3 regions of the Pseudoalteromonas sp. NZS71 genome follow, and region 1 is predicted to be linked to each of the others. Evidence: predicted binding sites of a transcription regulator. Region 1 holds the regulator's gene; each other region holds the start of a gene.
What was found. Region 1 encodes ArgR, which controls arginine synthesis, uptake and breakdown. Its sites were predicted from a motif close to ANTGAATANNTATTCANT; they were not measured.
Positions count from the first base shown of each region.

Region 2: I6E85_RS06175 (aspartate aminotransferase family protein) is a predicted target of ArgR. The motif match lies at 1,346-1,363, and genes of this name have one in related genera.
Region 3: I6E85_RS00345 (arginase family protein) is a predicted target of ArgR. The motif match lies at 1,770-1,787, and genes of this name have one in related genera.

Region 1 covers NZ_JADYWS010000004.1:161,691-164,981, reverse strand. The annotation lists gene mdh (malate dehydrogenase) at 1-762, opposite strand, end outside; gene argR (transcriptional regulator ArgR) at 988-1,455, shown strand; gene I6E85_RS04075 (Dyp-type peroxidase) at 1,463-2,362, opposite strand; gene I6E85_RS04070 (ABC transporter ATP-binding protein) at 2,411-3,291, opposite strand, start outside.
Region 2 covers NZ_JADYWS010000007.1:40,262-43,552, forward strand. The annotation lists gene I6E85_RS06175 (aspartate aminotransferase family protein) at 1-1,110, opposite strand, end outside; gene I6E85_RS06180 (HDOD domain-containing protein) at 1,490-2,650, opposite strand; gene I6E85_RS06185 (aminodeoxychorismate/anthranilate synthase component II) at 2,694-3,275, opposite strand.
Region 3 covers NZ_JADYWS010000001.1:81,795-85,085, forward strand. The annotation lists gene I6E85_RS00340 (transporter substrate-binding domain-containing protein) at 1-488, opposite strand, end outside; gene I6E85_RS00345 (arginase family protein) at 618-1,727, opposite strand; gene udp (uridine phosphorylase) at 2,182-2,937, shown strand; gene cdd (cytidine deaminase) at 3,006-3,291, opposite strand, start outside.

The sequences.
Region 1 (3,291 bases):
AGCAACGTAAGCGTAATCTACAACTTCTTCACCCTGTAGGCCTTTAACTAAAGACATACAAAAACGAGCTGCAGCAGCACCCATAGATAGCGTAGCTGAACCACCGCCTGCTTTAGCATTTACAACTTCAGTACCCGCATTTTGGATACGTGGAGTAAGTGCAGCAACTTCTTCATCAGTGAAAGAAACACCTTCAACTTGAGAAAGTAGAGGAAGAATAGTTGTGCCTGAGTGACCACCAATTACTGGTACTTTCACAGTTGCTACGTCTACGCCTTTAAGTTCAGCAACAAATGCTTCTGAACGAATAACGTCAAGCGTAGTAATACCGAATACGCGTTTAGCGTCGTAAGTACCTGCTTTTTTGAATACTTCAGCAACGATTGGAACTGTGCCATTTACTGGGTTAGTAATAATACCTACTAACGCTTTAGGACAGCTAGCAACAATGCCTTCTGCTAAAGTTTTGATGATACCAGCATTTACATTAAATAAATCAGCACGATCCATACCTGGTTTACGTGGCATACCCGCTGGGATAAGAACGATGTCAGAGCCTTCAAGCGCTTTGTTTAATTCGTCTGCGCCAAAGCCTGCTACTTTAACATCTGTTGGGATGTGAGAAAGGTCAACCGCAACACCTGGTACTACTGGTGCAACATCATAAAGTGATAATTCAGAGCCAGCTGGTAAGCCTGTTTTTAATAATAAAGACAACGCTTGGCCGATACCGCCTGCAGCACCTAATACAGCAACTTTCATTGGAATTCTCCGTAATTTGAGGTAGGAAACATTTGTGGCTCTTAAGATAATGAAATTAGCGACTAAAAACAAATTTATCCTGTCTATTTCAAGTATATTTTCGACCATAGTCGTAAACTTTTGTGATTTAACGCATCAAACTGACAAGTTAACTAAACAACTGCTGCATAATTATTCATTTTTGTGTAGAATTTGCGGCATAAATAACAAAAACGAATAAAGACTATGCAACCACAAGATAAACAAGAAGCACTGGTAAAAGCATTTAAATCACTATTAAAAGAAGAAAATTTTGGCTCTCAAGGCGAAATAGTTGATGCATTAAAAGATCAAGGCTTTGACAATATAAGCCAAAGTAAAGTATCGCGCATGTTAAGTAAATTTGGTGCTGTACGCACACGTAACGCCAAACAAGAAATGGTTTACTGCTTACCTGCTGAAATGGGTGTACCTACGGCTAAAAGCCCATTACGCCAATTAGTAATCGACATTATGCACAACGAAATGATGATCATTATTCGTACCAGTCCAGGCGCCGCTCAGCTTATCGCTCGTTTATTAGATTCATTAGGTAAAGCAGATGGCGTACTAGGAACAATTGCAGGCGACGATACTATTTTTATCGCTCCTGCTAAAATATCTGAAATAGATGTAACACTTGAACGTGTTCGCATTTTATTTGATACGGTTTAATAGCAAACTAAATTTGTTTTAAAAACCCGACTGAAGGCGCAAAGAAAGCAGAACCCATATCGGCTTGAGTAAAATCAAGCCAGTGGTCGTAACAATCCCCTTCCCCTAAACGACTATTAAGTACTTTTTCAAATGCGGTGCCCGTACAAGAGCATGTAATTGATAACATTCCCTGCTCATACACATCGCCATAAGGCATGCTCTGATTTAATAATAGCGGTTGTCCGTCTTCGTCTTTTAGCTCACTTCGCGAAGCATGGCTGGTTTCGATCGCGGGGGTAATTAGCGTGTTATCAAGGCGCGTACGCCCCATTATTTGTTCTTGCTCGCTCAATGATAAGTGCTGCCACATAGTTAAATCATGCTTATAGCGCTGTACATGAATATAACTCCCCTGATCTTCAAAATTGCCAGGGTTACTAATTAAAGCCGTAGCGCGCTTTTTTCTTCCATGTGCGGTGTCGCCACCATAAATAAAACCATTAAAATCACGACCATCTAAAAAGCGAAAATTACGAATTTGCTCCACCAGCTCAACATCGGGAGCAAATAGTTTTAAAATTTGCAGCGCAAATAAATGGTTAACGTCTTCACGGTCAGAGCGAATTTGCACAAATAAATCGCACGGTTGTACGCTCATTTGATGATCGCTATGGTTTATATTAGGAAAGCTCTGTAATTCGCTTGGGATGTATTCAGGGAGGATATGCGGCCAATATTGCGCACCAATAGCAACCATACAAGAGAGCATTGATTCTGAAAATTGATCGCTAAATTCTTCTTCAATAGCGCTTACTTGTTTTAACTTTGCGCGAAGTGATTCATCTTGACCATCAAACACATTAAAAAATAAGTGCAAACCGTGTAAGTTTGCTTCAGCACAAATCCCTGATTGCGCTTGCGCCATTGTTATTCCTTAGTTTTACAGATAAAAACACAGCGAATAACAAATTAATTACGATTCGAAAAAATTCACCGTGTGAGGTTTTATTTTTATTATAGCCTGTTCATTATTTTCAAATGACTGGCCATATTGTGCAGCAACTTCAATTTCTTGTTTATCAATAACAAGTGAATAAACATACGCCGAACCAATAAAGCGACGACTTATGATTGTAGCTCGCTTGCTGAGTTTGTCACTTTGGTTATCTGCCACTAATTCTATTTGATGAGGGCGCACATATATAAGCCCTACGCTTACGTTTTGCTTACTCTCAATATAAGATTCGACTAAACCAAATGGTGTTTTGTATTCAGTTGCTGTTAATACTTCTGCGCTCAAGTATATGCCTTGACCCAGAAACTCTGCAACCTCCTTTGAACATGGAGCTGCAAAAAGCTGCTCGGGCGTGCCTTGTTGCTCAATTTTACCGCGATGCATAATGGCAAGTGTATCTGAAAACGCAAACGCCTCTTCTTTTGAATGTGTAACAAACACAGCAGACACTTGAGTTGCCTTAATAATTCGACGTATATCGGCAATTAATTCAAAGCGTACTTGTGTGTCGATATTTGAAAAGGGCTCATCAAGTAGCAATAAACTAGGCTTATAAGCTAATGCACGAGCAATAGCTACACGCTGCTGTTGACCACCCGATAACTGATGCGGGAACCTGTCGGCACAGCCAATTAAATGTACCAGCTTAAGCATTTCATCAACGCGTTGCTGCTTTTGAGCTTTACTCATTTTACTAAGCCCGAATGCGATATTATTTGCTACCGTTAAATGCGGAAACAATGCATAATCTTGAAACATCATGCCGATGTTACGGTGCTCAGGCGAGACAAACGATTGCTCATCACTCACTAATTTACCGTCTATAAAAATAGACCCTT
Region 2 (3,291 bases), on a different contig from region 1:
TACATCTGCACCAGCAACTAATGACATAAGGCCTTGCTCAGTCCCTGCCACTAAAAACTCTTTTGCACGACCTTTATATTGCTCGTTCACTACTGCACCAATTAATAAACCTTGGCCACGGATTTCGCTAAATACGTTGTATTTGTCGTTAACCGCAGTAAGTAGTTCATTAAATAATGCTGCTTTAGCTTTTACGCCAGCAAGTACTTCTGGGGTATTTACTGTATCAAATGCAGCTTCTGCAACAGCACACGCAAGCGGGTTGCCGCCATAAGTAGAACCATGAGTACCTACTTTAAGATGCTGTGCAATTTCAGTTGTTGTGATCATAGCGCCAATAGGGAAACCGCCGCCAAGTGCTTTAGCTGAAGTTAAAATATCAGGTACTATGTTTAAGCCTTGGTATGCGTATAAATCGCCAGTACGGCCAACACCTGTTTGAACTTCATCAAAAATAAGCAGTGCGCTATGTTTAGTACATAAATCGCGAACGCCTTGAGCAAACTCGTCAGTTGGTGAAACAATACCGCCTTCACCTTGTAGAGGTTCCATCATTACGGCACATGTTTTATCGCTGATAAGCGCTTCAAAAGCAGCTAGGTCGTTGTAATCACAATGTACAATGTCGCCAGGCTTAGGACCAAAACCATCTGAATATGCAGCTTGGCCACCAACAGTTACGGTAAAGAATGTACGACCGTGGAAACCTTTGTTGAACGCGATGATTTGTGATTTTTCTGCGCCAAACTTATCAAGTGCAAAACGACGCGCTAACTTAAGCGCTGCTTCGTTTGCTTCTGCGCCTGAGTTGGCAAAATAAACTTTTTCAGCAAATGTAGCATCAACCATTTTTTTAGCTAGGCGAAGTGCCGGCTCATTGGTCATTACATTTGATAGATGCCAGATTTTTTCGCCTTGCTCTTTTAATGCGCCTACTAATGCAGGGTGGCAATGGCCAAGACAGTTAACTGCAATACCACCAGCAAAGTCGATAAACTCTCGACCTTCTTGATCCCATACGCGAGAACCTTCGCCTCGAACAGGAATTACGCTTGAAGGTGCGTAGTTAGGAACCATTACGTGATCAAATAATTCGCGATTGACTGTCATTTTATTTCCTCTTAATTGTGAGCAACACAAAACATCAAAATAGGTGTTTGGTTAATATTTGTAACCAACTTTATAGGCAAGATCAGTAACCTGATAATTGCGCAAAATTGCTTTGTGGTTCAATTTTCAGACGCACATTATTTCAGAATTACTTATATCTGTCTCGTTAAAAACTTTCATGTATCCCTTGAAAATAAAGGGCTAAAGATATTATTTCATAGATAGTGAATAACTATTTGCATAGCCATTCATACTTGGTTTTAGACAACTAACCGCATGAGCGCAGAGGCAAGCACGCTTTAATCGGCAAATATGCAATATAACAATAGAGTGAGAATGAATGGTTAGTCGCAAAAAAATTAACAAAAAATTCAGATTTTTAGTCAATTTGAATAGCTAAATTGGTAAAATTACTCGATTGGAGGGTTTTTAGTTCCGTTTTAGTGAACTTAAAGTACGAAAACCAGCTTAGAGTTTCATCAGGCTCAATAAGTTGATGCTCTTTTAAATTAAGATATTGAGAGTAGCACCGTGCCTTTAGCATTACTTCTGTTAATGGCAGTAATGTATCGCCTTTATCTACCCCATTTACTAGCTGCTGCATTACACCTTTAAACGGTAAATATTTAAAAGCCATTTTGTCTATTACTTTGGCGCTTACTTCTATCGACTTATTGCTAAGTAGAGTGGTTAAAAATAGCGGGTCGGGCTGTAGCTCTAATAATGCGGTGTGTAAATCTTTTTGGTTTTCATTTCGGGCTAACTGCACTTTGCGTTGCCATACTTTCTCAAACGTTTTTAAGTACAAGCGCACTAATGCAATTCGTCCTACATCTAAAAGCATTCCAAGGGTAAATGCATGTACGTCATTCACATTATTAATTTGTGCAATTTTTTGCGCTGCAATCGCGTTTGCCATCGCGCTGTCGCGTAGCCGGCGTTTTAATAATGAAAATGGTTCGGTGCTATGTGGCATCCAATGACGGGCAGCAAATGTAGGAATCACTAGCTGTAAGTTATCAAGGCCAATATAACGAAGGGCAAGCGATGGTTTATCTACTTTCACAGACGTGTTTTTACTACGCTGATTACGATAGTAAGGTAAATTAACAAGCGTTACTAATTCTCTACCCAACCAGCCTATATCATTTACCAATGGTTCTAAGCGCCCTACTGATGCCGACTTTACAGCTAATATATCGAGTATATTGGCAATGCCATCTTCAATGCCTATAGTACTGTGAATTACACCATCTATATCTTCGAGCTGCTTATATATAGCTGTTTCAATTGTTTTGTGTAGTTGCTCACTCGCTTGAGCGCGGTACTTATGATGTGCAGTACTGCTTTGCTGGCGTTTATTCTGTGCGGCCACTTCAACCTGAAGCAAAGTGCGTTGCTTCATGGGTTCGCCGTAATCTATATCTAATGTATGGATGAAACCAATTTGCTGATGCGCAAAGCTGTGCCCAAGCAATAAGTCATGAGCCCGTTGGCTTAGTATTTTGGCAGTACGCTGCTGGGCTACAAGTTCAGTCATGACATCCATTAATAAAGTATTAAATGCTCTGTGTATTATAACATTAGAAGCGAGTTAAAAAGTTATCAAGCAGTTCTAAGCCTTGATCAGTTAGAATAGCTTCGGGGTGAAACTGCACACCTTCGATTGCTAGTTCTTTATGAAGTAACCCCATAATTTCGTCAAACTCGCCTTGCTCAGTCTGACTCCATGCGGTTACTTCAAGTTCTTTAGGTAGAGTTTGCTCTTTAACCACTAAAGAATGATAACGACATACTGTTAACGGGTTAGCTAAGCCTTTAAACACCCCTTTATTAGTGTGAACTATGGGTGATGTTTTACCGTGCATTACTTTTTTAGCACGTATTACATTTCCCCCTAAAGCTTGCGCGATAGTTTGATGCCCCAAGCAAATCCCTAAAATAGGATATTGCCCTTTTAGTTGCTCAACAACATTTAACGAAATACCCGCTTCGTTAGGCGTGCATGGCCCCGGCGATAACACGATGTGTTTCGGGTTCAACTGCTTTATTTGTGCAATGCTTAGCTCGTCATTACGTTTCACTAAAACGTCTTGATCTAAACGCTGAAAATATTGCACTAAGTTGTAAGTAAACGAATCGTAGTTATCGATCATTAACAGCATTACACAACAAACCTTA
Region 3 (3,291 bases), on a different contig from region 1:
ATGAGTTTATCTATTTTATCTAGGCTATCGATGAGTAATAAATGCTTGTTCTCACTAAAGCCCCTCTCAAGCAAATAGTGATGACTAAAGTTATCACGCAGTACTGCTATTTTATATTTTTTAGCATCATTGAGAGTATTTAACTTTATACCTCTGGACTTTAGACCATAAATAGCAGAATCAAAGCTTTCCAGTTCACCTACCCAGTTAAACTTACTTTCTCTATTAGGTAGTCGAACAATTGAAAATATACAGGTATTTTTATCGCGTAGCGCTGCATTGTAAGATATGGCCCAACTATGCGCCAACATAGTGTATTTTATACCAGTGCCTTCTAGCGCTTTATGAACTTTATCGACAGAACGGCCAACGAGTTTATTATCTTCATTGAGATACTGAAAGTCCGGAAATACTTCCGTTACTATTGTGATTTCAGTTGCATCAACTTTAATACAGCTAATGAACAATAAAAAGATCAATAATTTCATTCAGCAAGGCCTCAACTAACTCATTATAAGTATTTAATAAATATAGCTGAGGCTTTATGAACTGCTAGTTTTTAGTCATGTAATGCACACTTATACGCTGATAGTGCTAGTATTTATAGCGCATACAGCTTACTTGTTCATCGCACTAATTAAAAAGGCTGAAATTTTAGCGCCTTCTCTAAGTGTCGTTTCAGAGCTTGATTGGCCCACTAAAGAGCTGTCGGTAAATGGCGCTATTTCCATCATATCCGCACCCGTAATCGGAAACTCATCCGCAATGGCTGATAAAATATCAAGCGCATGCTGTGGTGTTAAACCATTATGTTCTGGCGTACCTGTGGCAGATGCAAACTCTGCATCAAGCGCATCAATATCAAAGCTTACGTATACTTCATCAACGTTATCAGCTTTTAATTGTGCAATAGCGTCGGCAGCAACCGCTGCTGCGCCGCACTCAATGATTTCATGTGCCCAATGTTGCTTAACGCCAAAGGTACTTTCCCAGTGCGCTTTAGGCTTGCCACTTGAGCGTATACCAAATTGTATTAAATGATGTGGTGCCGGTAAAAACTCTAAAATATGCGTACACCACGAGCCAAAACATAAATCTATGCCTAGGCGCTCAACAAGTAAATCGGTATGCGCGTCAAAGTGAATAATAGCGGTACGCTTACCTTGCTCACGTTTTGCTTTTAAGTAGGCTTTGGTAAGTGGGTAACTAATTGAGTGATCGCCACCAATACCAAATATCCCTTTATCTTTAAATGTTGCGTAAAAACTGTCGCATACATCCTCTGTGATTGATAACGGACTTACGTAGTAGTCGTTATCTTCATTACCGTATAGGGCTTTTTGGCAATTAGAAATGGTTGCATCATTTAGGTATTTATCATGAAGTAAATGTGGGATTACACGTACATCGCCTAAATCAAACGAGTGACACTGCGGTTGCTGATCAATTAAAGCTGAGCGCACAAACAGTGGCCCCCAGTTTGCACCGCGTAAAATACCACCGCCACAGTCTGAGCTAATACCTAACATAACGGCTTTATGTGGAGAATTTGGTAATTCATTTAAAGACTCGCGCCACAAATTATCAACGTTTTCAGTTTGTCCATAAAGTTTATTACGCAGTGCGGCTTTGCGCTCCTTTGCAGTATTTACTGTGTATACGCCATCACCCGGTGCGCACAAACAGTGCTCAACTTTGTTTTTAAATGCTTCAAATTGTGTGCTCATAATAAACTCCTTCGATTTTTATTCTGTACGTAGCTAATTACTTTTGATTAGTTATGCAAAATCACCAAAAGTGCCTAAACTTCAAATAAATTCCACTTTGCTAAATAAGTCTGAACCTAATATAAATAAACACGTTATCTTTTACGTGCTTAATAAAAATTTAAGCCATTGAATTAATTTAATATTAATGAACATTTACCATAAACTATTTAATTGTAGTTACGCGCTTGGTTGATACTTATTATGTCTGCTTGAACATGTCAACAGCACAACAAGGCTACTTGTATAAGCACTTGATTGAATATTCATAGTTGATGAATAAATCAAATTAGTTCTTAAAATTATTAAGACTTAATTGGAGGAGTTAAGATAAAACGGACAATCGTCCTGTACTTGATAAACGTTTCTAGCAATGATGCTAGATTGACACAATTTATTATAAAAAGGCTTAGCTATGGAAAAGGTATTTCACTTAGGACTATGTATTGACGATCTTAAAGGTGCAAAACTTGCGATTGTACCGGGCGATCCAGATCGTGCTGCACGCATTTCACAATTCCTAGACAACCCAACCTGCCTTGCTCAAACTCGTGAGTTTCATGTTTACTTAGGTCAACTAAACGGCCATTCGGTGGTTGTTTGTTCTACGGGTATTGGTGGTCCATCTACGTCGATTGCAGTAGAAGAATTAGCACAACTTGGCGTGCGTAAATTTTTACGTATTGGTACAACAGGTGCGATTCAGCCACATATCAACGAAGGTGAAATTTTAATTAGCCAAGCGTCTGTACGTTTAGACGGTGCAAGCCAGCATTTTGCTCCTCTTAGCTACCCTGCTGTGTCTGACTTTTATGCAACACAAGCTATGGTACAAGCATGTAAAAACTTAAATATCGATTTTCATATTGGTATTACTGCATCAAGCGATACATTTTATCCAGGACAAGAGCGTTACGATACGCATTCTGGTTACGTTCCTAAATCACTACAAGGTAGCTGCGAAGAGTGGCAAAAACTGGGCGTGATGAACTACGAAATGGAATCAGCAACATTATTTACTATGTGTGCAGCCCTTGGCTTACAAGCAGCATGTGTAGCAGGCGTACTTGTTAATCGTACTCGCCAAGAAATACCAAATGTTGACCATGGTGAAATTGAGCGTAAATCTGTAGCGGTAGTATTAGAAGCGGCTAAAGTATTACTTGATTAATACCAAGTAAACTCAATAGATAAAATTATAAAGCACAGCTCTGGCTGTGCTTTATTGTTTTTAAGAGGTTATTTTAGCTGAGCGCTAATTACTTCTATTGCCGGTAGATTTTTAAAACTTGCAAGTACAGCACGTGCTACACCCGCTTGGTTTTCATGGCCTGCGGTTTCTAAAAGTGTAATTGATTTTACTGTACTTTCGTTAAAGCTAAGCCCTGCGATAAATAATTGGCTAAGTGCACTTTGTAGTGGCGACAAGCTTGGGCTGTATGCTGCGTTTTCTGCGTAACTTCCGTAAAAATCACCATTTTCAAATGTACTAATTTTTACTGCACTAAAGTTTTTACTATAGGGT